2 linked regions of the Methanococcus voltae genome follow. The protein of the gene in region 2 binds, or shares a complex with, the protein of the main gene of each other region. Links are inferred from orthologs where the notes say so. Each region holds a gene or a part of one and is shown on either strand. Other genes may lie near its edges. The genes, in order: J3E06_RS04190 and J3E06_RS02315.

Region 1 (16,015 bases), on a different replicon or contig from region 2:
TATTAAAAAAATGAGAGAAATGAAGGATAAAATTAGAAAAGACAATAAAATTGAATTAGATTTGCCTAAAAATTCAGATGAAAGTTATGACAAAAGTATTTATGGCGAAGAAAATTCCGATGAAAATAATAACGCTGAATTTCAAAACTATAAATATATAAGAGTTAATACATTGCAAATAGCACCGGAAGAACTTAAAAAAAGGCTTGAAAATAAAAAGGTTGTTCTTGAAGATACCTTTTTAGATTATGCCTTTAAAGTGGTTAGCAGTCCTTTTTCAGTTGGTGCAACTCCCGAATATTTATACGGGTATTATTTTATGCAAAGTATTTCCTCAATGGTGCCCGTAATTGCTTTAAATCCACAAAAAAATGAGCGAATATTGGATATGTGTGCAGCACCGGGCGGTAAAACTACCCATATTGCTCAATTACTGGAAAATGAAGGCGTAATTTTTGCAGTCGAAGTAAATAAAAACAGAATTAGAAGTCTTACCTCAAACGTTAACCGTATGGGTATTAAAGACGTTGTTACAATAAATACAGACTCTGTTAATTTAAAATCTGAAGAATTGGGCTTATTTGATAAAATATTGTTAGATGCACCGTGTACTGGAAATGCTTATAAAGATAGTAGCAGGATTAAAAATAGAAGCGACATTTTATTTTGCTCTAATCGTCAAAAAGAGCTCATACATACTGCCATTAATTTATTAAAGTCTGGCGGAGAATTAGTTTACAGTACTTGCTCACCAGAAATAGAAGAAGATGAAGAAGTAATTAGCCATATTGTAAACCTTAGAAATGACGTAGAATTGATAAAACTTGACAAAAACGACTATAAAGGATTAAACATCCAAGATGCGTTAATAAAAGGTACACTTAAGATATTACCACCTAATGAGCCATTTTACATTGCTAAACTTAAAAAATTATAAAATAGTTTTTTTATTTTTATTTTTAAAATAATATAATTATGTTATATTAGATTATATTAATTTATAATTAGATTATATTAATTTATAATTAGATTATATTATGTTATATTAATTTATAATTAGATTATAAGACCGTATCCTATTAATCTCCATCTTGAACCTATTTTTCTGCTAATTGCTACCCTATCACTTTTATCAGCGCAAATTGGCAATTTTAATTTAATATCTACTTCTTCAGGTCTTGCTGATGCGGTTATACCCACGGTTGTTGAAGTACCTACGTTTAACATTAAAACTTCGTTTGTTTTTAATGGTTCGATGGTTAATTCATCCTGTGAACCTACAACTCTCTCGAGTAATTGAGGTTTTATAGTAATTTGTTCTAATGTAGGAGGCAAAGTTCCTGGTTTTCCCGCAATACTTCCGTTTAAAGCATCTGATTTTGTTAATGAAGGGTCTAATTCAGTACCAACACCAATTAAACCACCTGGTTGTGCTTCTTTTACCTTTTTAGAGCCTGCACCGAGTGATGTTATTTTTGTTATTATTGGTTTCCAAGATGTTTTGTTTCCTTCAACAACTTTGATACCAGGTCTTATTTCGATGTCTGCACCTGTTTCTAAGATACCTTGAATAATACTTCCACCGATAACTCCACCTTTTAAGTTTTTAATAGGTGAACCTGGTTTATTAACGTCGAAACTTCTTGCAACGTGCATTCTAACGTCTAAAGTGTCGTCTCTTTTTGGTGTAGGTATATATTCTTGAATTGCACTTAATAATATGTCCAAATTAGCACCGTGGTGTGCTGATACCGGAATTATTGGTGCGTCTTCCGCAACAGTTCCTTTTACAAATTCTTTTATTTCATCGTAGTTTTCGACTGCTTTTTCACGTGAAACTAAATCGATTTTATTTTGAACAATTAATATGTTTTTAACGCCTAAAGCATCTAAAGCCATTAAGTGCTCTTTTGTTTGAGGTTGTGGGCATGTTTCACTTGCTGCGATAACTAAAATAGCCCCATCCATTAAGGAAGCTCCTGATAACATAGTTGCCATAAGTGTTTCGTGTCCTGGCGCATCTACGAAAGAGATTTTCCTTAAAACTTCTGGTTTTTCTCCGCATTCACATTTAGTACCTACAGTATAAGCCTCAGCACCTTCACATTTTGGACATTTTTTAATTTCACAGTCTGCATAACCCAATCTAATGGAAATACCTCTTTTTAATTCCTCACTGTGAGTATCTGTCCAAACACCGGTTAATTTTCTTGTTAAACTTGTTTTACCATGGTCTACGTGTCCAACCATACCAATATTTACTTCGGATTGTTTCGTTCCTGTCACTGTTTCCCTCCTGAGTGATTTTTTTTATAATTTATTTTTAAATTTTAATCTTGAATATTGCTTAAATGACTTAATTTTTTAAGTTATTTTTCAATTTATTATTATTTCTCTTTTTTTATTTTTAATTATTTTTAATTATTTTTAATTATTTTAATTCTTAAATACCGCATACTTTACAATTTATACTATATACTTTACAAATTGTACGATAATACATCTTTATAGGAATCTGACGTACATTTGAAAATAAAATAAAATATTTATAAGTTTTATAACATAATTATAAATTTATGTACAAGTACTAATATACTAAACAATATACTAAATAGCGTACTAAAAATTATCGGTGTACACATAAATAATAATATTTAGATTAAAAGAAGATAGTTATTTATAGTTTATATAGGTTTGTAAAATTAAAATACGCTGATGAAAATTACTAATTTAAGATTGATTGGTAATAAATGGAGATTGTAAACACATGGAAACTTATAAAAAATTTGAATATGTCGTAAATGAAAGAAAAAAAGAAAGTAATAAAAATATTTCAAAATTTAGAAATAATTTCCGACGAAAATTTAGAAATATAAAGGTTAAAAATGATTTAAATGATTTAAAACTAAATATTGAGCATTATATTACAAATTTTAAACGGAATGACGGAATTGTAAAAGAAAATCCTGAAGATTTCATCGTAGAGGAAATTTTAGAAAATAGAATGGTTTTAGGAGCCAATGAAAGCTTAAAAAATCAGATTGTCGATGAAGAGATTCCCGAAGAATTTAAAGATGTAGAACGCTGGAATGGGTCTTTTTTACACTTTACGGTTGAAAAGGTTAATTACAACACTATTGACGTAATAAAAGACTTAGCAAGACTAACTAAAACCAAAAGAAAAAACTTCGGTTTTGCAGGCACAAAAGATAAATATGCGTTAACAACTCAAAGAATGGGATGTTTTGGCATTAAACCGGAAGTTTTAGAAGCTGTTGGTAAAAATGGTCTCGTGGAAAAAAGAGGCGGTCAATTTATAATACGAGATGTTTGTAAATCAAACAAAAAATTGAGAATGGGTAATTTATGGGGCAATAGGTTTTCTATTAAAATTAGGGACGTTGAAGAAGAGGGGGAATCCTACGATGCTAAAAATTTAAGTTTAGATTATGTGATTAACTACTTTGGCGTCCAACGTTTTGGGCTTCAAAGACCGATTACTCACCTTGTAGGTAAACATATCTATGAAAGAGACTTCGAAACTGCTTTTTATATTTATTGCGGTACGCCAATAAACGAAAAAGGGCTTAAAAAAGAAGCAAGAGAAGCCGTAGAAGATGGAGACTTTAAATTAGCTTTAAAATTGTTTCCTCGAGAAAGCGAATATGAAAAAAGACTAATACAACAGTATTTAAAATACAAAGACTACAAAAAGGCTTTTTACGCATTTGCTCCACAACTCAGAAGTTTATTTGTGAATTCCTATCAATCATACCTGTTCAACGAAATATTAAATAAAAGATATGAATACGGATATGGTGCACTTGAAGGCGATATTTTAGAAGATGGCGTACCTACTGCACCACTTTGCGGTTATAAAACGGAATATTCTAAAGGTATAGCTGGCGAAATTGAAAAAGAAGTGTTTGAAAAATACAGTATAGACTTTAAGAAGTTTAGAATAGAAGATTACGGTAATTTTTCAGGTCTTAGACGTAAAATGATTACTCCCGTTTATAACTTCAAAATTGAGAAAATTTATGAAAAATTGAATAATAACAATAATTCTGAAAATTTAAATTCAAAAGAAAAAGCCATATTAAAGTTATCTTTTGAATTAGAAAAAGGAAACTATGCTACAATTGTAACAAGGGAATTTACTGGTAAATTATCTTAAATAGTTCATATGATATATACAATATGAATAATATGATGTGATATTATGATAACAAAACACGCTATAGATATATTGGAAAAATCACTGACATATGACGTTGGTTTTGGAGATTTAACAGTTGAAACGTTGATACCAAAAGATTTAAACTGTAAGGCATTCGTTGTTGCTAAAGAAAATACTAAAATTTGTGGTATGGATTTTGTAGTCGAATTTTTAGAAAAAAACGGCATATCTTGTAAAAAATTGTATGATGAAGGGGATTATATAGATTTTAAAGATGTTAAATACTCCGAAAATTCCAAAAAAAGAATTAAAATATTGGAAATCAGCGGTAATGCTCAAAAAATAATCACATATGAAAGAACAATTTTAAATTTTATGATGCACTTGTCTGCAATTGCAACAAAAACTTACGAAATCGTTTCAATGGTTGAAAAAGTCAATCCAAACGTTAGAATCGCTTGTACTCGAAAAACTTTGCCACTTTTATCGATGGTTGAAAAATACGCTGTTAAAGTAGGCGGTGGGGATACTCATAGATATAGGCTTGATGATATGATTATGATTAAAGATAATCATATTGAAGCGTTAGGTATCGCCGAATGTATGAAAAGGGTTAAAAAAGTTAGTTTTAGTAAAAAAATTGAAGTAGAAGTCGATAATAATACTCAGCTTCGAGAAGTAATAAACCATAATCCTGATATAATTATGCTCGATAATTACAACGACTCAGCTATTGAGGAAGCATTAGATATAATTAATAATTACCATTTAAATGGTTTTAAACCCATTATCGAGTTAAGCGGTGGAATTACTGAAAAAAACGTGTTAAACTATGCAAAGCACCCTATTGATGTTATTTCGATGGGTTGCTTAATCCACTCTGCAAAAGCGGTTGATTTAGGTTTGGATTTAGAAAAAATTTAAAATTAGTATTCTTTATTTTATCTATATTTTAATTCATTATTCTATTTTTATTCTATTTTGTAATTACCAACCTTGCCATCTTGAATAATTAAAATTATCCAAGGTTAATGTTTCATTTTTATTATTATTATTATTATTATTATTATTTTCGTTATTATAGTTTTCAATACCAATATTATTAGTATTATTCTTTGTATCATTGCTCATTGTTGATTTTGACGAATAAAAATTATTTACTGCATTTAAAACTATCTTTACATTTTCTTTTGTCTTCGGAAGTACTAATATGTCCTTTGAGGGCAACAATATTGAAGCTCGGATATTATTTTCCCTTGCAATTTCTGTAAGATATTTATTTAATTCAAAAACTTCGTCAAATAAATCCGTTGATATCCTTTCTTCAGGGTCGCAATATTTTAAACAGCAACCTTCCCTCCAATGCCCTATTTTATCGCCTACTTCGTGTACACGTTGTACATTTATACCATAGTGCTCGTGAATCGCCATAACGTCATTTTGACTTAATCTTAAAAGAGGTCTCAAAAAATAAGTATCATAACGTCGAGGAATTTTCGAAAGTTCCATTTTATGATAAAAATCTTTATCTTCAAGTTTTGGGTTTTTTTCCCTCAAATCATCTAAAATTGGCCCTGAAATTTTTTCTAAAGCAGTATCTCCAGTTATTATAATATCAAAACCATTTTCTTTTGCATATTCCACAGCCCTAAGTTTCATAATATCCTTACAGATTCTACAAATACTCTTCCCTTTTGCACCTTTAATCTTTTTAGAAAGTTTTTCCGTTATATCGGGGAATATAATAGGTACATCGTACTTTTTAGCTAAGTTATCAGCTTCATTTTTGGAAATATCCCAGCTCCAGTTATGTACGTAATGAATACATAAAACGACATTGATATTTAGTTCTTTGCATAAAGCGAGAGCTGTTGCACTGTCTTTACCGCCACTTAACATTAATAGGGCTTTTTTATTGCATAAGTTATTTTCTTTTAAGTTATATACGATATTTTCTTTTAATTCATTTAAATCGTGTAAATTTCGTTTTTCGATTGTCCATTGTGTAAACTCTAAATTTTTAGGGGGTTTTTCAGCATTTTTTATATTTTTTATATTTTTTATATTTTTTATATTTTCGGTATTTTCCATATAATCACATATTACATTAATCTTGAATTTATAAGTTATTCGTTCAATAATCATAGAATTTCATTATATTAATAGATTATTTTTAAGATTAAAATATTCTTTATAATTTAAAATTATTCCGAAAGCTTTATATAGTAGAATACTTAATGGTATATTGCGAGAGATACAATAGAGAGATAGATATTGCTCTTTTGGGTTCTTTTATGTGCAGAGGTGGTTGAGCTTGGTCAAAGGCGTCGGACTTGAAATCCGATGGGGCTTTGCCCCGCAAGGGTTCAAATCCCTTCCTCTGCGTTTTTTTATAAGACGTTATATTCATTAATATGAATATAGGGATTAATTGAATATGTTAATATATCGATGATATGTTACGATACTTTTTTAAGTGGGCTGATAGCTCAGCCTGGGAGAGTGCCGCATTGGCTATGCGGATGCCGCGGGTTCGAATCCCGCTCAGTCCATTTTTAATTTACTTGATTATTAACAATAACTAATTTTTAAACATTGTTTTTAATTATTAATTTTAAATATTAGATATCTTAATATTATTTAATAGCCAACGTATCAATATAATATCCAATATACCAAAATGGTGAATAATGACTACAGAAAAAATAAAAATAAAAACAAACTTTAAACAACAAAATATCATTTTTGGAGTAATTATGGCAACGTTAATGGCCTTTGGAATGTCCCTTGCGATGACTGCGTCTGTTTTAGGATTTAATAAAACATTATTGTATGCTTGGCCATCTAAATTTTTAATAGCGGTTGCTGTAGCAGTTCCTTATTCATTTATTGCAAATCCAATTGCCAAAAAAATAACTTCAAAAATTTTAAAAAATTAAAAATTAATATACCATTACAGTTAAATATAACGTTAAAAATAAAATTAAAGTATATTTATAAATCATATTTTACAATAAAATACACATTTACAAGTATTTCATCAATAGCATCTTTTTTATCATTTGATTCAATTTTATTAAAGATTTCTTCTTTTTCAGAAATATTGTTATCATTATTTGATAAATGAATTGTTTTACATATATCAAAACTCTTAAATAACACATCTACCTCAATATTTTCAGGTAATTGCTTTTTAAAACCTTTTAAAATGTCAAAAAGTGCATTTACAACATTTTTAGCTTGTTCTTTTGTAAAAAATTCTGAATTTTCTGGAATATAGGATATTTCAGTTTTTAACTTTTTGTGGTCTTCTAATTTTAGCCAATAATCGCCAAATTTGGTGCCTTTTATGACATAATCTTTTAATTCAAAGCTTCTTGAGATGGTATTTTTCATAATTTCCCTTTAATTCCTTTTTAAGTTTTTTTAGTTTTAGTATGTATTCTTTTTATCCCCATTATTAATATTCTTATTTTATAATTTCTTATTTTATAATTTCTTAATAATTAATATCTTACGAGTGAATTTTCTAATTTTTCTTTTAAATCTTTTGCTTCCTTCAACCATTCTGGAGCTATTGGTTTCTCTGAAGCTACCATAACAATTGATTTACCGTGTAAAGTTTGTCTAACTCGCATACCTTCAGGAAATACCCTATTCATAAAATCTAATACTTTATCGATAAATTCATCTTTTGCGTCGTATATTTTTGTGTTTAACTCGATATCCGAATCTGTTATTATTTCTAATCTTGAAGGCTGGTCGATCACATTTATTTTTTCCAAGAGTTTTGGAGCATATGTTTCATCTATGATGTTTAACTTTTTAATTACCTTCCCATCTTGCTTTGATTCTTCACTGATTTCTGCAATATCTCTTAAACTAACTGCTCTCGAGGTAGACTTGGGCAATGCCCCTATTGTAAAATAAGGCTCATCTAAATTACAAATCATAACAACTTGTAGTACGGATTTACCTAAAACCAAGTCTTCAAGGTTTGTTTGTATTATTCTATCATATATTTCCTTTCCATCCGGGTCAGTACATTCTACGGTTATCTTTGACATAAATATCCCTTAATAAGTTTATTACAATAATTTTTACGTATTTTACTAATATATTATATGGAATATTCTATTTAAAATAATTTATGAATAAAATTTGAAATATGATTATAAATAACCTCAAATAAATTTAAATAAATTTAAATTTGAGTTAAAAGTTTAAAAAAAGGTGCTCTCAGTATCTGTGAGTTCATCATACACAAAATTACTAAATTGCCATAATCCGATAGTATATGACAGTAATATTTGATTTCAGTAGAGATGACAATCATCATCGAGCATTTAATAATATTTTATACGTATTTTTAATTATTTTTAATTATTTTATATTTAAAATACCTGTCATTTTATATAAAACTTAAACATTTATAATATATTTATAATATTTGAATACAAAATATTATTTAATTTAAAAATAATTAATAATGAATAAAAAATAAATTAAATATTGGTGGTAAAATGGACAAACTTGATATATTATTAGTTAATGACGATGGTATTCAATCAAACGGATTGTTGGAGTTAAAAAATACACTTGAAGATAATTTCGACGCAAATATAACTGTTGTAGCCCCCTCAAATCAGCAAAGTGGTATCGGTAGGGCTATAAGCTTATTTGAACCACTTAGAATAACAAAAGTTAGACTTCCTGACTGTACTGAAGGTTTTGCCGTTTCTGGAACGCCTACGGACTGTGTTGTTCTTGGAATATTTAAAATACTTGACAAAATACCTGATTACGTGGTATCTGGCATAAATATCGGTGAAAACTTAGGTACTGAAATCACCACGTCCGGAACTCTTGGGGCTGCTTTTGAAGGTGCTCACCACGGTGCAAAATCAATTGCTTGTTCATTACAAGTCAAAACAGACGATATTAAATTTAATGAAGGTCACGCACCGGTTGAATTTAGAAATTCCGCCAAAATATTATGCAATGTGCTTAAAAAATCTATTGATTATAACATATTTGAAAGCGGTTGCGATGTTTTAAATGTAAACGTTCCACACGAAGGGGATGAAAAAACACCTTGGGAGATTACCACACTTGCTCGAAAGATGTACACGACCCACATTGACCAGAGAAAAGACCCTCGAGGTAGGGACTACTATTGGCTTGATGGAAGCCCCGTTTTTGATGAAGAAGAAGGTACTGATGTACATACTGTACGATTAAAAAATAAAGTTTCAATTACGCCCCTTACATTAGATACTACATTAAAAGACTTGGAAAGGTTTAAAAAAGAATATAACGATAAATTAATTTAATTCATTATTTCTTTATTTCTTATTATTATATATTTTTATTTTATATTTTTATTATATATTTTTATTTTTCAATTTATTTTGATATTCTCTTTTTTTCCTTTGAATTATTTTATAATAAGGCTCGTGCGGAACTTTTAAGAATTTTTTTCGGATATTCTTTATCGAATTTGAAACACCCATAATTCTTATATTTATTGGATTTTTTTTATAATGGCTTAATAGTATTAAAGAAGCTTTTACGTTATCTACTTGTGTCCTTTCGACCCTTAAAATACCCATACCATTGCTATAATCAATTAACCAAGGATTAGCCGTAGCACATTCTTTAAGTCCGCAGTAATCAATTATAGAAGTTCTAATTATGCCGATAATATCATCATTTGAAAGTTCTTCTTTATGGAGTATTTCAAACGCCAAATATCGCTTTTTTTCCCGTAATGTTGGTGGTAATGTTTTTAACATATTTTAACCTTTATTTTTAAATTTAATTTAATTTAATTTAATTTAAGTTAATTGAATATACTAAATTTACAATGGCAATATAATACTAATTATTTTATCCCCTAAAAATGGAGTAATAACATATGATATCGCAATTGGTACAAGTAGCGGTAATTCTGGAGTTGCCCATACATATTGAGTATCTTTATATTTCGACAAATCATAGTTTCCAATATCATTTACGGAAGGTATTAATTTAACATCTTTTCCTTTTCCTAAAACTACCTTATTTCCTTTTTTAGCTTCTGCAACAGTTATATATTCTCCAATTAACATTAAAACGTATTCTTTCAATTTCTTAGGCTTTACTCCGTTTGAAAGGTTTTTAAAGAACAAATAAATTGGTAATACAATCATTAAAATAACTCCGTTAAATAAAACTAACAAAGGGAACCAAGGGATATATTCCATTGAATATAGGGGTTGAAGTGAGGAATATATCGGAAATGCGTAAGCAGGGATTAATGCACCCATACCCATTAGTATTTTACCATCTGCGCCACCGATACCCAATACAAACATTAAATAACCGATTATAAAACATATTATGAATCCAGCTACTGAAGAAATCACTGGTGTAAAGCTACCTGCAGTAAATGATAAATATAGTGATAAAAGCAATCCTATGACTGCCATTCCTATCCAAATATAATTTTCTATCTCCCGAGATTTGATATCCTGTATAGAAGCTAGTATCAATCCCAAAAGTCCTATTGTATATGCCATCAAGTTATCACGTTTTAAATTTTTATTTTATTATTATTCTTATTATTATTCTTAGTATTATTTTATTTTAAATTATATGGTTTTTTAGGTTTTTATACCCCTTAGTTTCATATAAGTTCATATTAACACTACCATTTATTACATATGTACTACAAATTTTTAAATATAGCAACTTTTTAAGATTATTAGCGAAAGTAATATATATTAAGATAATTATTTTACATTCGAATGTATTTATTATTGCACATTATTACCAAAATTTTAAAAATATTTAAAAATTTTAAAGAATATCAACTAATGATATATAATGGCGACAAAATTAAATTATTAAATATGTTCAATACGCTAATTTCTAACATATTTTGTATATTTGATATAGTATATTAATTACCTTAAACATATATTCAAATATATAAATAAAGATAATTAATTTATATGGGAATTATTAAGAAACGAACTAAATATATTAAATATATGGGCAAATAATAATACTAAATCAACAATAATCAAAATATGATACACGCCAAAAATATACTAAAAATATACTAATAGTACATTTATAATCCATAACAATTTACTAAGTATATCAATCTCGCCATATAACCAACATCATAACGGGTGATAATTTGGAATATACTCCTAAAGATTTAATATCTCACTACATATATTTGATACATTTAGAATTGAATATATTAAATAACAATTTATTAAAAGACTGCGAAATCACCTCCTCACAGTTTAGAGTGTTATCTTGCTTATGGGTGAAAGATGGATTGACACAGTCTGAAATACATGAATACTTGGGCATAAAACCATCTTCAATCTCCGGATTAATCGATTGTCTTGAGAAAAAAGGTTTTCTTAAAAGAGTAGTGGATAAAGAAGATGCAAGGATAAACAGAATATATTTAACCGAAAAAAGTGCAGAATTTAAAGAATGTTGCTGGGAAAAAGCGATTAACTTAAACAATGAAATATTAGATGGTTTTAACGAAGAAGAGAAAGAAGAAGTTAAAAAGACACTTGAAAAATTATACGATAATGTCCACAAAAGATTGTTAAACCAAAATAATAAAGAATAAATTTTATTTTATTATTTTTTTATTATTATTTTATTAGTCTTTAAAAAAATTAAAATATATTTATTTTAAAATATTCATTAATAAATTATAATTAAATAATTTATATCAATGATTTTTCAATACCGTTATTTGTAAGCATTACTGTTGCACAAGTTACTGGATTTTCAAAGTATTCGTGCTCCATTATGTTTTTAGAAATCTCTTCCGCAGTTTTCACGTCAACAGCTATTGTTTGATGACTTGTTATTTTGCATCCTTCGTAAACACTTAAGTAGTATGCTTCACCAACTTCTAAATCAACTTTTTTAACTCTGATGTCGTCTTTTGATACGTATGACATGTAAGCTTCGTTTTTGCTAAAAGCTACAGATATCCTTGGAGTATTGTAATCGTCTTTTTCATAATCCATTGCAATCATAGTTAATGAGAGTGCATCTCTTAAGGGTAAACCCAACCTTATTTTATCTGCAATAATATCTGTTTGTGAGCCGTTTGTAGCCACAATTACGTCATTTTCGGAATTATTTTCATCTTTTACAATTTTAACACAATTATAAGTAATATATGTATTTTTAAACATTTCTTCTAAGTCTTTTGGTACTATTGCGATAGTATTTTCATCCATTTCTTTAGATATCCTATTAGGGAAACTTCTACTTGATACCCTGTAAGTCACAAAAGGATTTCCTTCCTCTGTTTTGCCCAATATTAAAAATCTTCCAAGATACATTGTAAATCACCGATTAAATAATTAATTTCTTTATAAATTATAAATATACTTAGTAATTTGGATTACTAAATGCAATTAGTGTAAATATTAGCTTATTAATTTATTATTATTATTATTATTTTGATATTTTGATATTTTGATATTTTGTTATTATTTTGTTATTACCTTTATTGCACCAATGGTACAGTAATCTACACAGACATGGCACTCGATACATTTTTCAGTATCAATCGTAGCATTACCTAATGCAGTTATTGCTTCTTGCTCGCAAAATGGAACACAAGCCCCACAACCAACGCAATTGTTATCAATTTCTATGGAAAATGAATTTTTGCCGTTGTTATCGTTATTAACATTATCATTTATTATTGACATAATTTCCCCGACCCATATGGAAGTCTTATTCATTATATTATTTTGGCATAATATTTTGTTATATTATTATCTTATTATTTTAATAAATATCTTAAGTATTAATTTAAGTATTAATTTAAGTATTACATCAAATATAATATGTGTTATTTTATTAAATATTATTTATAATTATTATTTATAGGATATAAAATATTGAGTATATCAAAGAATAGTATAAACATATTATTTATTCAAATACAAATGGGATATTATGAACAAAATAATAAAAGAGAACACCTTTGAAATTAACGATAAAAAATATATTATACTTGGAATTAAAAATGCAGTTGTTAATAATGAAATATTTCAATTAAATAAAAAATTCGAATTTCAAATGATAAATGCGGACTATATTGCTACTATAGAACATATAAAACACGCCATATTACAAGCGATGACTAAAAAAAACATTTCCAATAATTTTTGGGTTGAAATTCTTGTAAGAGCTTCAGCTACTCGTCAAATAGCTACGGCAATTAAACTATTGGGTGCAAAATCTGGCGATGTATGTTTAATATGTAATGATGAAGAAACAGCAAACATAATTATTGATAAAATCGGCGGAATTGTTCAAAAAAACAGCGTAGAATTTTTAGATGTTCCAAATGATGTTAATAATGAGAAATTTAAAAAGATTGTTGAATTATATGGGTTAAAAAATGTTAATTCATCTAAAGAATTAGTTAAAAGAGTACTTGAAGAAATAGCAATTATTGAATGTAAGGTTTAAAAAGATTTGAAATATTTAATTAGTTAAAATATTATCATTTATAAAATCTTTAATTTATTTTTCAGTTATTTTAAAAATAGGGTGCATATTTATATATAACCGTACATTTTAGATAATATATAAATTAACATAAATTTTATGTATTTTAGATAATTTTTATTTAATCTTGGAAAATAAGAAAGTAATTGAGGTATATCATGATTATTTTCAAAAAAATCGATGAATTAAACGATGAAGAAATTCAAATAATAATGAATCGTAATAAAACAAACATGGACAATATCATACCTATAGTGAGCGATATTCTTAAAAACGTTAGAGAAAATAAAGATTCTGCCTTAAAAGAGTACACTAAAAAGTTTGATGGCGTAGATATTGAAGATTTTAAAGTTAGCAAGCAAGAAATTGATATTGCTTACGACAATGTGGATTCAAAAGTTGTATATAGCTTAGAACAGGCTTATGAAAATATATACGATTTCCACAAAGCTCAGCGTGAAAATTTAAAAGAATGGGCTTTGGAAAAAGACGGAATTAGCACTGGGCAAATCATAAGACCTATTGAAAAGGCTGGTTGCTATGTTCCCGGGGGAAAAGCATTCTATCCATCATCTGTATTAATGACCACAGTACCGGCAAAAGTTGCAGGGGTAAAAGAGGTTGTAGTAGCTTCTCCACCAAATGGAACGGAAGGGAATTACGCAACTTTAGTAGCTTCAGATATTTGTAAAGTAGATAGCATCTTTAAATTAGGTGGTGCTCAGGCAATCGCAGGTTTAGCTTACGGTACTGAAAGTATCCCTAAAGTTGATATTATTGTAGGTCCTGGCAATATATTTGTAACCACGGCTAAAAAATTAGTTTACGGAGAAGTAGCTATTGATTTCCCCGCTGGACCTTCAGAAGTCTTAATAATTTGCGATGAAGAAACAAATGCGAATTATGTGGCTCTTGACTTTTTAGCACAGGCTGAACACGACCCTAACGCTTCGTGTGTGATTACTACAACCACCGAAGATAAAGCTGTTGAAATTAAAAACAGGATAATTGAAACTGCACAGCACGCAAAGAGAAAAGAGATAATAATAAAGGCTTTAGAAAATTCTGCAATAGTTTATGGTAGTTTAGAGGAATGTATAGCTTTATCAAACGAATATGCTCCTGAACACCTTGAAATAATGACTAAAAACCCGAGAGAAGTCCTAAAATACATTAATAATGCTGGAAGTATCTTTTTGGGTCATTATGCTCCTGTACCTGTGGGAGATTACGCAAGTGGTACAAATCACGTTTTGCCAACTTCGGGCTGTGCTAAAATGTACTCAGGTCTTAGCGTAGAAACCTTTATTAAAAAACCTACAGTTCAAGAATTGACCCAGGAAGGTTTAAGAAGTATTTCAAATGTTATTACCACAATTGCGGAAGCAGAGGGTTTATATAATCATTCGGAAGCTGTTAAAGGTAGGTTAAAATAATAAAATAATAAAATAATAATAAAATAATAAAATAATAAAATAATAATAAAATAATAATAAAATAATGATATATATCAATTTTATCACTATTTTTTTAAAATATATTAATTAAAAATTTACACGAACCACGAAAATTAAAAATTAAATTAAAATAAATTAAAAGTGAAAATATGTTGGGATTTGAACAAATCATACTCGGAATAGTCCAAGGGTTTACGGAATTTTTACCAGTTTCAAGTTCTGGACATTTGGCAATTATATCAAAACTGTTGTCAATTGAACCACAAATAAGTTATTTTGCAGCATTGCACTTTGCAACATTTTTAGCAGTTTTTATGTTTGTTAAAGACGATATAGTAAAAATTACCAAAGGATTAGTCCAAAAAGATAAATCTTCCAGAGATTTAAGTTTTAAATTAATAATATCCACCATACCGGCGGTTATCGTAGGGCTATTACTTAAAAGTTATTTCACCTCACTTTATGGGTCTTTAAAAGTTATAGGTGTTTTATTAGCCATTACGGGTATTATGATGATATTATCGGATAAAATGACCTCTGGGACTAAATCCATGTATGATATAAGTCATAAAGATGCTTTACTGGTTGGACTTACTCAGGCATTTGCAATATTGCCTGGTATATCACGTAGTGGCTCCACACTGTTTACTTCAGTCTATAGAGGTATGAAAAAAGAAGATGCTTTTAAATATTCATTTATAATGAGTTTACCTATTACTGCAGGTGCAGGTATTCTTGAATTAAAAGATGTAGCTTTGACTTTCGATTCAGTACTTGGTTTAGTATTTGCCACTATTTCAGGATTAATCGCATTGTCAATTGT
Region 2 (15,951 bases):
CCATAATTCTCAGGTGTATGTTTATTAAATTTTGTTTCATCATAAATTCCAATACATTTACCGATAGATAACTCTTCACTATATGCGTGGATATATCCAAAGGATTTTATTTTAATATTAATTTTTTCAGTATTTCCATACTCTTTAAAGTTATATTTTATTTTTTTAATGTATTCTAATTCTTTTTCAGTAGTTCCATATTCTTTAAAATTATTTCTAATTTTTTCTTGCAACTGTTCTATTTTTTTAGAAACGTCTGAATTACCGCCATGACAATTAATTATTAAAAATTTGTTTACTCCTATCTTTGAATATTTAATAATTATTTCTTCCAATTCTTCTAAAATATCCTCTAAAGAATTGTGGATGCCATGTTTAATATAGTCATATTCTGTGGCAGTACAAACAGTACCTAAGAATTTAGCTCCTGTCGTTAAAGCTACATTTAAAGCTACATATGAAGCTATTTTTATGTCTGTATCTATAGGCAATGCAGAACCATGATTTTCCAAATAAGAACCCATTGCAATAACGCCTATTTCATGAACTTTACTGTCATTATCGATTAATTTTCCTGAATTTAGTCTTAACTCAAAGTTATCCATATTATCACAATAAAATTTGTAATTTAATAGAGTAATATATACGATAATAGTTTTATATTAATTTTTGTAATCCATCTTATATAAGATTTAAAAAAAATAGAGTTTTGTATTTAAAAAAATGTATCTAATATATTATACATTATAATTTACAATATAGTATAATAATATATAATATAATATAATATAATATACTAATAATTTATGTTATTTTTTAGTTATTTTCTTTCATTAAACTTTAAAGCTCTTCTATAAGCCCCATATTTATCCAAGGGTGAATATCTTGGAGGTTTAACCGTTATAGCGTTACCCCCACATTTACAAACGTTTTTCATTGTATATTCACCACATGACGTGCATTTTTTTAATTGCATTATCTCACCTTTGTGAGTATGGATATTATGTTAATTTATTACTATTGTTATTACTATTATTATTTTTATTTTTTATTATTATTTTTATTTTTTATTATTATTTTTATTTTTTATTATTATTTTTATTATTATTCTTCAAGTCTTACGAAGTCGCCTGTTCCGTTTAAATATGTGCCAATGTCAGTTATAGCTTCATTAGCCACACTTCTTAAGACTTCTTCACCGCTTTTGTAATCTGGTGCAATTACTTCAATCCTATATTTTGGAGCTCCAACATATGATACTTCAACTTGAACATCTTCGTACGGGTTAGCTTTGATTGCTTTTTTAATTACTTTTTTAATTACTTTTATTCCGTCTGGTTCAGTGGTCGAAAGTGTTAAAATGCCATCTACTTTAACATTTGAAAGTTCGATGTTTTCTTTTGCAATTTTCTCTAATTCTTTGGTCCATTTAGCAGGTACGTCTAAATCTTCAAAAGCTTCTTCTCCTTCTATAACTAAGGATTCAAAAGCGACATATAATTCTCCAAATTCTTCTACAATTGTATGCCCAACTTCTTTCCAAGCTTCATCCATTGATTTACCCATTTTTTCGGATGCAAATTGTAATAATTTTTCAGCTCTTTGGAATCTTTTCCATTCTTGAACTTTTGCCCTTTTTTGTTGGTCGGTAACTCTTTTTAATGATAAATCAATCTGATTTTTGTTAGGGTTTACCCTTACAACTTTTGCAACAACTCTCTGACCTTTTTTGATGTGGTCTCTTATGTTTTTAATCCAACCTGATGAAACTTCAGAAATGTGGACCATACCTTCTTTTTTAGGGTATTCTAATAACTCAACAAATGCACCAAATGACTTAACATCACTTACATTTCCTATTACGATATCGCCTTCTTCGGGAAAATTAGATTTCATGATATTACACCTTAAATTTTATAGTAAAAAAGTTAATTAGCCTTAATTAGATGAAATATTCTTTTTTACTTTTTTAATTACGTTTTTATTTTTACTTTTATTTTAGTTTATTTTAGTTTATTTTAACATTCTTTTTAATTTAGGTTAATAAGTTTTATTTTCCTAATCTACATTTCATATTATATATTTTTCGAAATAATAAAAATAATAATATAAATTTAGCAAGGTTATAAATTACAAAATTAAAGTTATACTATATTATATAATATTAATGTATAATATATAAAGTTATACAATAATTTTACACAATTGATAAAATAATATAAAACAATGTCAAATTTTAATGATAAAAAAGAAGAGTCTTATGATTACAATATTATACAATTGTATAATTTATTGTAATACTTCGAGTATTTTAGCTTTTATTGAACCTTTTGAAGCTTTAGGTTCTGCAATTGTTTTACCGCATGCAGTACATTTAACAACTGTTGAAGGACATCCAAATAAAACTTGTTGGTTGTTGCAGTCTGTACATTGTACTTTTAAAAATCTGCTTTTTGGTCTTGGTATCAATTCCATGTTTCTCACCTTTATTTCATAATATATAAAATTTAAAAAATTAAATGTAAAAATATGTTGAATTTTACTTATTCAACTAATTCAAACATTCTTGCTCTGAATCCACCGTTGCTTCTTGTGTGCATTTTTCCACATTCTGCACATTTGTATCTTAAATCCAATTTTTTAATTGGTTTTGCTCCACCAGGTAATGGTCTTGGGTAACCCCCGTAACCTGCAGTTACTCTTCTGAATAACCTCTGACCTCTTCTCAATTCACTTGCTTTTCTCTTTTTAGCTCTTTCAACTGTATGAACGGTATGTTTTTTACAGTATGGGCAATATCTTTTAATTTTCTTTTTCATTTTCATAAATATTCACCTGTTCCACTATATTGTGTTTCTCTAAAATTTTTGAAAATCTCCCATCTAAAGAAATTATATCATTTTTATTTAAACCATAAACACAATTTCCATCAGTAAAATATGGAAATTTATGATTGACTCTTACAATATGAATATCTCTTTCAGTATTTATAACTTTTGGTATTTCATCATTCATATTTTTATTAACATTATCTTGAAAATCAGGGTTTAAATTTAAAGAATAATCATTTTTAAGTTCATTTTTTCCAAAATTTTCACTTGATTTTCCAAAATTTTCTTTTAAATCATCGGATAATTCTGTAGAGCCATTTGATATAGGATTAGACTGAGGTATACTTTTTTCTTGTTCAGTTTTTGTACTTTTTGTACCAATAATATCAAATTTTTGCACTGAATTATCGATTATAGTTTCAAAATTGTTCAAAAAATTTGGGTTATCACTAAATAAAGTATTATCTATAAGATTATTGATAATCTTATAAATTTCCTTTTCATCTTCAATCAATAATTCGGGATTTTCATTTAAAATAATAATTTTGTATAATCTTATTTTTAATAATGAAGATGAGTAATATTTTAAACGATTGATTTTTTTTATATCAAATTCATTGACATTGTCTTTTTTAGAAATGCTCTCAACATACTTTTTAACATCTGAATACATCGTATCTGATATTTTAAGCAATTTTGGAGAGGCTATTTCATCAAAAAAAGCATTTTTAGCTTTATTGTACATATTTTCACTTATTTTTATTTTATATTATTCTTTAAACACTGTTAACATAAAAAAATTAAAAAATTGTATATTTTGATTTTTTTGATTTAATTTAATCGATTAATTAAGATTCAATTCTTGGAGCAAGTAAAAATACTAATTTTGCGCCACCAATATTGTATTCTACTTTAACTGGCATATCTTCGCCAAGGTATATGTCTAAAACATCATCTGAAGCTGTAGATTTTGTAATATCTTTTAAATATGCAAGATTAAATGTACTTTTTGAGTTTTCCAATACTTTGTAATCAACCATAACATTGTTTATTACTTCTTCATTTCCATTGTTTTCAGACTCTTCAGTATTTACAACTTCGGTTTCTGATTTTGAAAGTGAAAATATGGTTTCACTGTAGTTTAAGTCTCCTTTTGAAGATATAACAAACTGATTATCACTTGAATTAACACTTAAAATAATGTGGTCGTTAACTAATTCTGAGTCCTTTAAAGCTTCTACAAATGCACCTGCTTTTATAGATACTTTATTAGGATATTCTATATCTGGAACTTTTAAATTATTTGATGATATGTCGTATAAGGCCATTGAGAAGTTTCTTGTAACGTTATTTTTAAATGTAGTAAGCAACTTATTTTTTTCTTCATCAAACTCTATAATTATTTTATCATTGCTTTTAGACCTTGCCATTATCTTTTTTAGGGCTTCCAAATCAATACCTAAATCATGTATTCCACTCATATATTCTGAAAACACAGTTTTAGGAATGTTTAAGCTAACTAAAGCCACGTGCGAAGGGTCCATAGCACTTGCCCTAATTCCTTCTTCGTCTACTTCGAAACATATTTCATCTACTAAATTACTTGTAGCATTAATTATCTTTTTGAAGTCTTTTGCATCACAAACTGCTTTAAACATTTGCTCACCACTATTTTTTTAAATAATACGTTTTGTTTAGTATTTAAAAATTCGATTGTAAATTTATTAACAATATATTAACAATACAATAGATACTTAATGTAATTATAATCCATATGGCTATAAATTATATAATTATATAATCAAATTTAAACATTTTTTATTATATTTTAATAACTATATGTAAATAACTATATGTAGATAATGATTTGTTTTTGATTTTATATTAATTTTTTTTTTAAATAATAATATGAGTTATAGATATAATTTTAATATATAATAAATATCCTAATGAAAATGAAAATTTTTAAATTATTCAAAAAAATAAAATAAATAGCATAAATTTAAATTATAGTTATTAAATTAGTCTCCTTTTACAAAATCCCAGAAAGATTTTATTGCACTTGGATTTTTAGGTCTTTTGCCTCTAACCAAGTATAAGTATCTTGTAAGGTCCAAGTCTTCTATTGGAACTATTTTCAAAAATCCAGCATCTGCTGATTTTTTTGCAGGGATTTCTGAGATGATACTTACTCCATAACCTTCTGAAACAGCGGTAATTATTGAAGAAGTACTTCCTAAACTCATAACGGTGTGTAAATCCATCATTGAGTATCCCTTTTTATTTAAAGCATCTATTAGTATCTCACGAGTTCCAGAACCAACTTCTCTATCGACATAGTCTTCCTTTAATACGTCAGATAATTTTGCAATTGGTTTTTTAGCTAATGAATGGTCATTTGGAACTACTAAAACTAACCTATCTTTGCCGATTACAATATTATCATAATTTTTGTCGTATAGATTACCGACTGCAACAATATCCACATTTCTTTCTTCAAGCAATTTGAAACATTTTTCTGAATCGGTAATTTGAATTTCAAAGTTGACATCTTTGTATTCTTTTTTATATTCTTTAATAATACTTGGTATTAAGTACTCACCAGGTGTCGTACTCGCAGCAATTCTAATAATACCTTCAGGATTTTCATGCAACATTTTCATTTGTTGCTTTGAATTGTTAATATATTCCAATACTTTTTCCGCATTTTCTAATAAGATAGTACCTTCAACGGTTAAATCAACGCCTTCGGGAGTTCTTAAGAATAATTGTGCATCAAAAAACTTCTCAAGTACGGAGATGTGATTGCTAACAGTACCTTGGGTTACACCCAATCTTTTAGCAGCTTTCGAAAAGCTTTTAGTTTTTGCAGCATATAAAAAAGTTTGAAAATAACTTATTTTTGGGTCCATAATATCACTACATTATTCTTTTTACTTTTAATTACTGAAATAACTTATTATATTATTTTATGTTGGTATATTTTCATTTTATTGCTAATATACTCTTAATAAGCTTAATAATCTTAATAATCTTAATAATTTTAACAATTTTGATATAATCTTAAATATGTATTAATTTATAATATTTTATGTATCAATCAATTTGATAGTATAGTTATATTAAACTAATAATACATATTAAAAAAACTAATATATATAATTAATCTAAATATGGAATATACTAAATAAATAATTTAATACCATAATGGATAATATTGTATTTATTAATGAATAGTATAATAATTTTTAAAATGATTTAACATTTATTAAATTTTTAAATTGGAGGGGGAGATGATAATGATAGTATTACCCTATAGAAAACCCTGTAATGAGGCATTATTAGCGAAAGAAGGAAGTGAACAAGAAACTTCGTTAATAATTAATTCAATTCTTAAAAATAATTATAATATCCATTATTTGCCTTCGGGAGACGCTTCAATATATATGGCTTGCAATATTCTAAAATTCTATGCTAATGATTTGGGTGTGGAAACTTGTGTAAATGCAATAATACCTGATATGGGGGCTTGGAAAGGATTTGAAACTTATGCAGAACTTTTAGATTTTGACATAAATATTTTAAAAACCGAAGACGGCGTAATAAATCCCAAATATTTAAAAACATTTTTCGAAAATTTGAACTATGAAAAGAGCAATGAATCGACTCCAAAAAATATTTTAAATGTTTTGTTTATTACTTCTTCTGCAGGGTATTTGCAAAGTCAAAATATAAAAGAAATACGTAATATGTGCAATAATTACAATATTTTATTATTTGAAGATATTTCTGGAAAAGTAGGTGGCGATTGTGGATATGGGGATATAATAGTATGTTCTACAGGCTCCCCTAAGATTATAAATTGCGAATATGGTGGTTTTTTAGGCCTTTCAGATGAATTTATGAATTTAATAAATAGTTCAGATAATTCAAAGAAAATAAAAGATAATATTAAAAAAGTGCAGAAAACCTACAAAATTCCAAATATTTATGGTTCGATAATGTATGAGGCGTTAAATGCAAAAAAAACATATGAAAAATACGTTGAATATGGTAATTATTTAAAAGAAAAGATAAAAGATTCAGAATTTTTAAATGAAGAGGGTATTTCTTTATTTATATCATCTAAAAATCCGAATAAATTTTCAAAACAAATAAATGAACATATTAAATTGTCAAATGGTAAATCTATAATTACAAAATGTCCAAATCAAAATCGAATATTAAAAGACGGAGTAGTTTTAGAAATAAAAAAATTAGATTTAAACTATATTAATATAGAAATTTTAGATGAAATATCAAATGTTATAAACGAGATATCAAAACAAATACACTAAATAAGAATAATAAAAATAAAAAATAATTTAATTAATTTTTTCAATTAATAGTCCACAATTTCCTAAGAATTTATATTTAAATCCATAGCCCAATAATTCAAGTGTGTCTATTACTTCAGACCTTGAAAGATATCCTATGAAATATTTATTTAAACTTTGATAGAATTCAAATAATTCTACGTTTACATTAGCAGAATCTTTGAAAAATTCTTCAATAATTATTAATTTTCCATTCTTTTTCAATGAATCCATCATTTTTCTTAAGAATAATCTCGGAGACTTCGCATAACTAAGAGTATGAGTACATATTACGCTATCATACTTAGTTTTAGGTATGGTTTCGCCAAAATCTAAGGTTTTCAATTTTGCACATTCGATACCATTTCTTTCCAATCTATTTTCTGCCATTGTTATTAGCTTTTTAGATATGTCCACTCCTGTATATTGACCATTTGGCGCTATTTTGGAGCTAAAGTATAATGGTGAACGAGAACCACAACCTACGTCTAAAATATAATCTCCTTTTTTAATTTCTAAAACTTCAGAAGCTGCACTTCGGGTAATGTCCATAAATTCAGTATTTAAAAGCATATCCCATATATCTGCATCTTTTTTAAAGTTTAATAATATTTCTGGATGATTGTAGCCTATTAAAGCATATTGGAATAGACTCGTTCTGAAATCATATTGTGCAATGTAATCATCCATTAAATCTTGATATTTTGGATGAATAGACGAATACTTAAATTCATTATTTAATTCAAGGGTATTGTCATCGTAATTTTCTCGGATAAGCCCCAAGCTAATTGCGGTATTTACATACTTCAATATAAAATCTTTATTTGGATATTCCACCATAGAAAGCAAATTTTCTTTTGTAGGCATATGTAAATCAATTATTTTATATATTCCAAATTTTAGACCTTGTCTAAAAAATGTGCCTAATAATTCATTATTTAGATATTCTACGGCATAATCCATACATCTAAATTTTTTCATATATTCTTCTTCCTCTATTATTGAAATATCGTTATAGTACCCAACTTCTGTATTCATCTTACCATCTTCTAAATCACTTGTATAATCAAATCTATCCATGATTTCACCATTTATCAGAAGAATCATAATCTTTTAAATATTCTACAACAGTCTTTCCATATTCCGTCATTTGGTATATTTTCATACCTTCTCTTCCATCGCAAGATACTAAACCTAATTCAATAAGCGAAGAACTGCCATTATACCGATTGCCCATGCCTTTTAAACACCCTAAAACATTACTTGGATCTGATTTAACTCTTCGAGATAATTCAGATAAGTAAGTTCCGTGGGGGTGGACATCGTATAGGAAGTACACTATTCGTTTTCGAAGTTTACTTTTGTTTAAAGACCTAATAATTGTAGGATTTATAAACATCATGTCATGAGAACCCACTTATGACACCTCGGAGGATTGTCTAAAACCCTTTTAAAGGGACTTATTTAACTTATAAACTATTACTAAATTACTACAAAATCTTAACAACATTATCGATAAGAAATAAGTTTTATTATTTAATATTGAAACAATATTTATTCTAAATATTTACAAAGGGTCGTATTACTAAATAAACTATATTATAGTTGTATTGTTTATGATATATAAATATAACCTATTTAAAAGAACTAAATATTAGATTTATTAATGGACAATATTTGGGGTATATATCGAAACTGTTATATAGTATAAATGTTGGACACCAATGATTTATATAGTATTAATACAAAATTATTTAAAAAAGTCTATTTTTTAAATAGTAGTCTTTAAATACCTTATTTGATATTTTAATAATATTTAGTCGTTATATTTTATAATTATCTTTCATAACCTGATAAATAAGCATAAAATATGATATAATGTGCTTATATTTTGTTCATATTTAATATATTGTATTATTTAATATTACAAAAATCAAAATTTATATTACAAAAAACATCAAAAAACTCTAAAAAATTTTTAAAAAATAAATTATTATAAGTATTATTTAATTTATAAATCCGCCAATAAATGGTATTGATTTTATTGCACCAGTTATTGAATTGAATATATTTGAGACTAAATCGTCAGAGTTATTGTCTTCATTTTGTTCGTCATTAGTCGTATTATTACTATCTTCATTATCGTACTGATTTTCTGTAGATGTCTGACTATTTCCATCCTCATTATTTCTATTATTTTCGTTTTCAGTGGGTTTATTATCCCCAGTTTCCTCAGTGTCTAGCTCATCATCTTCAATTATGGAATTAACTCCATTTTCATATTTTACTTTGATAGATTTTTTTAAGACGATTGGTTTTAAAACTCCATTTTCACTAACAAAATCTGGAATTTTAGTATTTATTTCTACAGTATATACTTTTCCATCGTTTAATTTATCATTGAAGTTCAATGTGATAGGTTTTACTTCCATAGAATGAAGATATATATTTTTAGGCGTACTTTCATAAATTTCTTCATCGTCTTTGTATATAGTTATCCAGTATTCTAAGTTAAGGTCGACTGGATATACACTTACTAATCCCGAAGATAATTTTAAAGATAGTCCATTTTCCTGAGTTTCAAAGTCATATATATTTATAGGTGCTAAAACGGTGGTTGACTCTATAGTATTACTTTTAATTTTACTTAAAATGTCTATATTTGAGAATCTGCCTATTTTGGCGTTCATTTGGGGGTCAATGGTTGACGTAGAACCTATGAAATAGCAATATTCAAAATCTTTAAATTCATTAAATGGTTTTATTCTTAGTAATGTATATCCATTAAATCCTTCGTCATATTTTATTTGGAAATTGAAAGTTTCATAATCTAATGTTGAATAACCAGGAGCTAACTGGGTATTTATAAGATTACTTTCTGCTCTTAAGTTCCCTTTTAAATCATACGTTTCAATTTGCATGGTGCAATCTACTGGAACAGATAATTTATTTCTTATAGTTATATATGCTTCATTTTCAAATCCTGCAACCGGTTGAGGTACAAATAATCCGCCTGTATCGCCCACAACTGTAGCTCTTGGTAATACTGTATTGTTATATTTTACTTCACCCACTTTGAAGATATTGAATACATTGAAATGTAATTTTAATCCGTGGTCTTCTTCTGTTATTTTATTTGGAATTATGGCTTTTACGTCTATATCTCCATTTATTTCCCTGTCAAAACTAATATTTATGGTATAAGTTTTTGTTTCATGAGCAGATAATCTAAATTTAATTTCTTTTTCACTATAATTAACAGCACCATCTACAAATTCATCAGAAAACTCTAAAGTACCGTTAATTGTTTTATTATATATATTTTTAAGAGTAATTTTTAAAGGATAAGTTTTACCTACTAATATATTTCCTGAATGGTCAGATATTCTTTGAACATCATCATCATTAGGATATTCTACATTTTTAATTGAAACTGGCGGAACTTCTATGTATTCGCCATCAATATCTTCTTCTGGATTATTTATTAAATAACCTGACGAAGTTTTTAATTCCGTAATTATGTTTAATGTAGTTTTATCAGGCATTACGTTTGCAACCACATACTGCGTAGTATCTTCAGATTCTTCAAATTTAGATGATTTATCATATATAATATATCCATCATTATCTTTTATTTGTACATTTAATGATAAATCTTCATCATAATTATTGGTATAATTTAATTTTAAAACTACAGGGTATCTTTCATTTTTAAGATATGCTCTTGGCATCATATTGGAATTTCCATATATGCCACTATTTAGATAATCCATAATTTCTTTGTCTTGTATTTGATATTTAGAATAATAATCTTTAATTAAATCATCATAACTATCATTTATAGTAGTTAATACTTCAAAATTATTCAATATGACGGGGAATGAAAATAATTTTTCAGTTTCTTCAAGGTCATAAGTGATATATTCATCTACTTTTTTCTTAACAGTTTCCTGTTCATTTGTAGTATAACTATGTAATCCCATCGTTTGAGTGTGAACTTGTATTTTAAATTGATTATCTTCACATTCTATTTTTGGAATTTTAAAACTCACTTCTTTTTCGGAGTTCAACGAAATATATAATGTTTTTTTATCATTAACTCCGTTATAATATACATTTTCGTCATTTTCGTCAGCTTCACTTGAATCATCGTCATAATCCGTAGATACTGCACTTATCCAAGTTATTACTTCATAATCCGACTGTGCATAGGGATTGCTTTCTAAAGTTGTAGTAAACCAATTTCCTGCACAATATTCTACATTTTTTTTATCTTCTTTGGAATAACTATCACTACAATTAATATATTTTACGTCAATGGGACTTCTAACATCTATGGTTATAGATTCAGAACCTACATTTTCGCCATTATCATTAATTAATTCGATATCCAAGTCATTTTCGCCTATTTCTGTAAATTTAGGTTGAACTTCCACAATTTTTTCAACGTGTTTATTAGGAGGTATTGGTATGTAGGGTGATTCCCAAGTATTTTCATCCCAAGTTGCAATCACTTTCACGTTTTGTTGGTATTCATCGTAATTTACCAAACTTAAATAAATTATAGGGGAACTTGTATCAATCATAGGACCTCCCTCCATAGGATTTTGTCCTTGATTCCATATTTTACTAATTTTTACCCCTTCTTCATCTTCGCAAAATCCGGAGGTAATTGAAATTAGCAATAAAAAAAGAGTTAAAACTGCTTTAAATTTTATCTTCATACTATCCCATTTTTTAATTTTTAAATATTGTAAATTTGTAATCCATTATTTAATATTTTTTTGTGTAAGTGTTTATGTATATAACCTTTAAAACTGAACGTAATATTTATAAATTGAAAAGCTATAAAAATTTAAAAAGCAATATAATATATTATATATAATCAAATTTGTAATTTTTCAAGCTGTTGATATTATTTAGGGATTATTGTTAAACTATACAAAAATTATTATTAAATTTATTGTTAATAACAGGTAATAATTATTATATTATTTAGATTGGGTGAACAAATGACATCGGAAATCAAACGTAATTTAAAAAATCTTTTTAAAATGCGTAGTGGATACAGCTGTAAACTTAGGAGTGTAAGTTTTGTGCTTATACTTTTTACAGTTTTTTTTGGTTTGATGGGTTCTGTAAGTTCTGAAGTAGCTTACAAATGGGTAAGTGAAGAACCTATTAAATTTATCGCACTTTCAAATATTCAATCAGAGTATGAATTGGAAAAATATTTAAATTCTGACGATTTGATTGTATTTTATTTGGATGAAAATTTTAGAGTAAATAATGAGGGAGAAGAATTTCTGAAAAAACTTGGGATTTATACAAGTATTGAGTATGCCAACTATGTTGGTGGGTCGATGGATAATCCTAATGCATTATTTAAATTAGATAACGAAGAATATTATGTTTTAAAAGTATTTGATAGGCAGAAGATATATTATGAAGATTATGTGGAAGTAGCACCTAAAAAAATATTTTTGCCAAAAGAACCAGATTTTGAAAGTAAGAAATTTATGGATTTCTTAGGAACTTATGTATCTTCATATGGTTTGAAATTTGCATATTTAAACAAAGTTCCAAACGGATACAATGAAAGTTTAATTTGGGGTGTTGCTGTACAAAATGTTATGCCAGATAACACCGGTGATGGGGTTATTCAGATTTCCGGATACAATATGATTGTAGATGTGATTGATTCCGATTTAATATTAAAAAAATTGAAAATAATTGATGAATATTCTAATGAGATTAAGTCAAATTATACTTATATATCTACAGGTGCTGAAAACTTAAATGTCTTAGATATCAATACAAAAGAACCTATTTCTAAATATCACGAGTTTTATATAATTGAAGAATTTTTAAGACAAGAAACCCGAAACGATAATATATATTCTCGTTATGGGGGTGGAAATGGGTATGATAATAACTATCTTAAAAAGCATGATTTATTGGCTTTTAGTTTTTATCCTATGATATATTTAGATAAAAGCCCTGATTCAATTAGAAATGACCCAATGGGCGGTTATTACCCTACAAATTATGATTACCAATATTTATCAAATGGGGATTATTGGATGAATTCAAGAGCTTCTGAAACTGGTTATTTCAGATATTATGATGACGAAATTCTTGAAGATGTTAGTTATTCCGATATATCAAGACAAACCTGGACATTAGGCGATGAACAAGTTTCTTTAAGGCAAGAAAATGAATTAAATAACATATATGACGTATTTAACTACTGGTACTGTAAGAATTATGGTTATTTAACTACGAATGGAGTAAATGCTATCATATTACCTTCCTCGGATGAAAATTTAACAGATATGTTATTTGATAACAAATATAATGACGATATATTTTGGAGGTCTACGGTTGTTAACTCCGATAATGGTATCACATATATCGTAGTCCCTGGTGAGAATAATTACTATATTAAAAATAATGTGTCAATATTACAAGTTCCAAATTTCTTGGAAACTAAAAATTTAATTTCATATGTTCAAAGTTATTATAAAGAACCAGAAGATGAAGAATTTGGAGTTTATGTAAGTGATTCAGTTTATTTCGATAAAAATGTATTGAAAAATTTGACAAAATCTAATAGAGTATGGATTTGTTCTTTTGAAGAATATTCCTATTGGACTAAGAATTATTATACGACAAATATGGGATTAACGGATGGATATATTGTATTAACTACAAATTCAAACAGAAAACCTCAGATTACATGTTATGACAATGAAACTAAATCTGTATCTGCTCCAAAATTAGAAAATGGTAAATATTATTTAAAGTTTGCAAATGAGAATATGTAATATATAAATAAAAATACAAATACTGCATAAATTTCTTTTATTTCTTTTATTTCGGTTATTTCTTTTTTTTAGATTTTATATTATTCCCCTATTTTTCAATTTTATTTTTAAAATGTATAAGTTATTTATAAATTATAGATATACAATAAATAATAACAAAAAGTGTTTAATTTAGTTAATCAAATTTTTAAAATTAAATTTTAAATTTATGGGTGTAATTATGAAAATAGGAATTATCGGTGCTGGATTGGGTGGATTATTTAGTGCAGCAATATTATCAAAAAATCATCAAATAACTATTTATGAAAAACTCCCCTACATTGGCGGAAGGTTTACAAATTTAAATTATAAAGGTTATCAATTAACAACTGGTGCTTTACATATGGTACCACACGGTGCAAATGGTTTTTTTGGACAGTTGGTCGAACAATCAAACTGTGGTGCAAAGATAATTAATTCAAATCCTGACGGACTTTTTAGGATTAATAATACTAACTATGGATTTGAAGAGTTGAAAAAGCTTGTAAGTTTTAAAGATAAATTAAAAGCTTTAAAAATGTTGACTGACTTAAAACTTGGGACTATTGATAAAAATATGTCATTTGGAACTTTCTTGGAAGGCATACCCATAGCTGAAAAAGTGGGAAATTCATTCACAGGATGGGCTTTAAGTTTATCTTCTTATGATACCCCCATAGATGAAGTAATTGCCATTAGTAAACATTATCATAAATTTGGTGGGCCGGGTATACCAATGGGTGGCTGTAAAGGTATAATTGATGCTTTAGAAACTGTAATCTTAAAAAACGGCGGAAAAATCTATACAAATTACAATGTTGATAAAATATATGTTCCAGAAAATCCTGGAGAAAAATGTTCAATAAATGATGATAACGAATTTGATATACTTATAAGTAATGCATCCCCATTAATTACTCAAAAAATTAGTAATTTAAAATTTATTGACAATGAAAATATGCCAATACCTTCAAAAGGTATTAAAATCAGTATAGGGTCTAAAAATAAGCTAATAAATCACAATAGTGTAGTATTTACTACAGAATCAGAGCGTTTAAATGGTTTTAATCAACCTTCTAACGTAGATAAGTCTTTAGCTAAAGAAGGGCATAATTTGATAATGGCACACGCTACTCAGATAAAAAACAACGTAAATGATGAAATAGATTTGGTTTTAGAAGATATTGATGATATCTTTGCAAATGAGTTTGTAGGTCATAAAAAAGAAGGTTATAAAATACTTGCAATACAAACCTACCGTGATGAATGTCCTGTTAATCACGCATCAAACGGGACCGATGTAAAACCTGTAATTAACGATAGATTTTACTTAGTTGGCGACGGGGTAAAAGGAAAAGGTGGTATTGAAGTTGAAGGTGTCGCTTTGAGTGTACTTGAAGTTTTAGCCCATCTTAATAAGTTAGGGATTAATTAAAAATAATATGCGGTATTTTTTATATCTCTTTTTTTATTATTTATTTTTAAATAATTTTATTATTTTATATTTCATATTCATTTTATTTTTTATTTTTTTTAGATTAAATAATATGATAACAATGTGAAAATAAACTTATAATTTAAACTTATACTTGTTAATTTAAAAAATAAAAAAATAGAAAAAAGAAATTAATTATTTTTAATTATGCAGTCATTTCTACTAAACCGTCGTAGTCTGCTGGAACATTTCCATTTCCAATAGCTGGTTTAATAACTGGTTGTCCTGCATTTTCGAATATTTGTGGGTTTTCAAGGATAAACTTAACAAATGCTACACCTGCAGCTTTATTTTCTGCATTTGTAGGTACTGTAACACCATATACGATTGGTGCAGCAGCAATTGTTTTATTTTGGCTTTCGATTAATAAGCTTGCTCTACCGTAATTTTCAGCTTTGTCGTAAGCACCTAAGTTTATATCTGCA

What was found.
Region 1: the proteins of J3E06_RS02315 (region 2) and J3E06_RS04190 are in contact, whole or in part, in a crystal structure (PDB 3CW2), measured with the Saccharolobus solfataricus proteins. The link is inferred for Methanococcus voltae from one-to-one orthologs. Residues at the interface, in WP_009989173.1 of Saccharolobus solfataricus: Val185, Arg186, Thr187, Asn188, Glu189, Pro190, Leu191, Gly192, Val193, Glu194, Ile196, Lys197, Ile200, Ser201, Leu204, Ile217, Lys218, Ile219, Tyr220, Thr221, Ile222, Gly223, Ala224, Pro225, Tyr227; in WP_009988771.1 of Saccharolobus solfataricus: Asp222, Lys225, Pro226, Gly227, Thr228, Gln229, Phe230, Asn231, Leu233, Lys234, Gly235, Leu259, Phe273, Thr274, Lys275, Tyr300, Leu301, Asp302, Pro303, Ser304, Leu305, Lys307.

What each region holds. Positions count from the first base shown.
Region 1 is NZ_JANUCR010000002.1:322,235-338,249, reverse strand. Bases 172-2,992 are described here. They hold J3E06_RS04190 (translation initiation factor IF-2 subunit gamma), read right to left. Parts: upstream 2,287-2,992; coding sequence 1,057-2,286; downstream 172-1,056. Other genes in these bases: truD (tRNA pseudouridine(13) synthase TruD), read left to right, coding at 2,768-2,992; J3E06_RS04195 (NOL1/NOP2/sun family putative RNA methylase), read left to right, coding at 172-937. Outside these bases: more of J3E06_RS04195, read left to right, coding at 1-171; more of truD, read left to right, coding at 2,993-4,177; nadC (carboxylating nicotinate-nucleotide diphosphorylase), read left to right, coding at 4,223-5,104; J3E06_RS04175 (phosphoadenosine phosphosulfate reductase family protein), read right to left, coding at 5,168-6,271; J3E06_RS04160 (DUF2798 domain-containing protein), read left to right, coding at 6,871-7,119; J3E06_RS04155 (hypothetical protein), read right to left, coding at 7,175-7,576; J3E06_RS04150 (methanogenesis marker 17 protein), read right to left, coding at 7,687-8,247; 5'/3'-nucleotidase SurE, read left to right, coding at 8,704-9,513; J3E06_RS04140 (Rpp14/Pop5 family protein), read right to left, coding at 9,565-9,975; preflagellin peptidase FlaK, read right to left, coding at 10,042-10,740; J3E06_RS04130 (MarR family winged helix-turn-helix transcriptional regulator), read left to right, coding at 11,367-11,822; J3E06_RS04125 (IMP cyclohydrolase), read right to left, coding at 11,923-12,552; J3E06_RS04120 (4Fe-4S binding protein), read right to left, coding at 12,703-12,927; KEOPS complex subunit Cgi121, read left to right, coding at 13,178-13,696; hisD (histidinol dehydrogenase), read left to right, coding at 13,897-15,171; J3E06_RS04105 (undecaprenyl-diphosphate phosphatase), read left to right, coding at 15,342-16,015. UniProt on the Methanocaldococcus jannaschii protein: eIF-2 functions in the early steps of protein synthesis by forming a ternary complex with GTP and initiator tRNA.
Region 2 is NZ_JANUCR010000001.1:476,784-492,734, reverse strand. Bases 1-2,757 are described here. They hold J3E06_RS02315 (translation initiation factor IF-2 subunit alpha), read right to left. Parts: upstream 1,897-2,757; coding sequence 1,105-1,896; downstream 1-1,104. Other genes in these bases: J3E06_RS02305 (50S ribosomal protein L44e), read right to left, coding at 2,544-2,757; J3E06_RS02310 (30S ribosomal protein S27e), read right to left, coding at 2,290-2,475; J3E06_RS02320 (RNA-protein complex protein Nop10), read right to left, coding at 821-976; arfB (2-amino-5-formylamino-6-ribosylaminopyrimidin-4(3H)-one 5'-monophosphate deformylase), read right to left, coding at 1-605. Outside these bases: more of J3E06_RS02305, read right to left, coding at 2,758-2,825; J3E06_RS02300 (hypothetical protein), read right to left, coding at 2,803-3,576; J3E06_RS02295 (DNA polymerase sliding clamp), read right to left, coding at 3,680-4,489; J3E06_RS02290 (selenium metabolism-associated LysR family transcriptional regulator), read right to left, coding at 4,853-5,743; J3E06_RS02285 (hypothetical protein), read left to right, coding at 6,125-7,168; J3E06_RS02280 (class I SAM-dependent methyltransferase), read right to left, coding at 7,196-8,266; J3E06_RS02275 (helix-turn-helix domain-containing protein), read right to left, coding at 8,271-8,588; J3E06_RS02270 (hypothetical protein), read right to left, coding at 9,193-11,910; J3E06_RS02265 (hypothetical protein), read left to right, coding at 12,199-14,013; J3E06_RS02260 (NAD(P)-binding protein), read left to right, coding at 14,234-15,466; tungstate ABC transporter substrate-binding protein WtpA, read right to left, coding at 15,672-15,951. UniProt on the Methanocaldococcus jannaschii protein: eIF-2 functions in the early steps of protein synthesis by forming a ternary complex with GTP and initiator tRNA.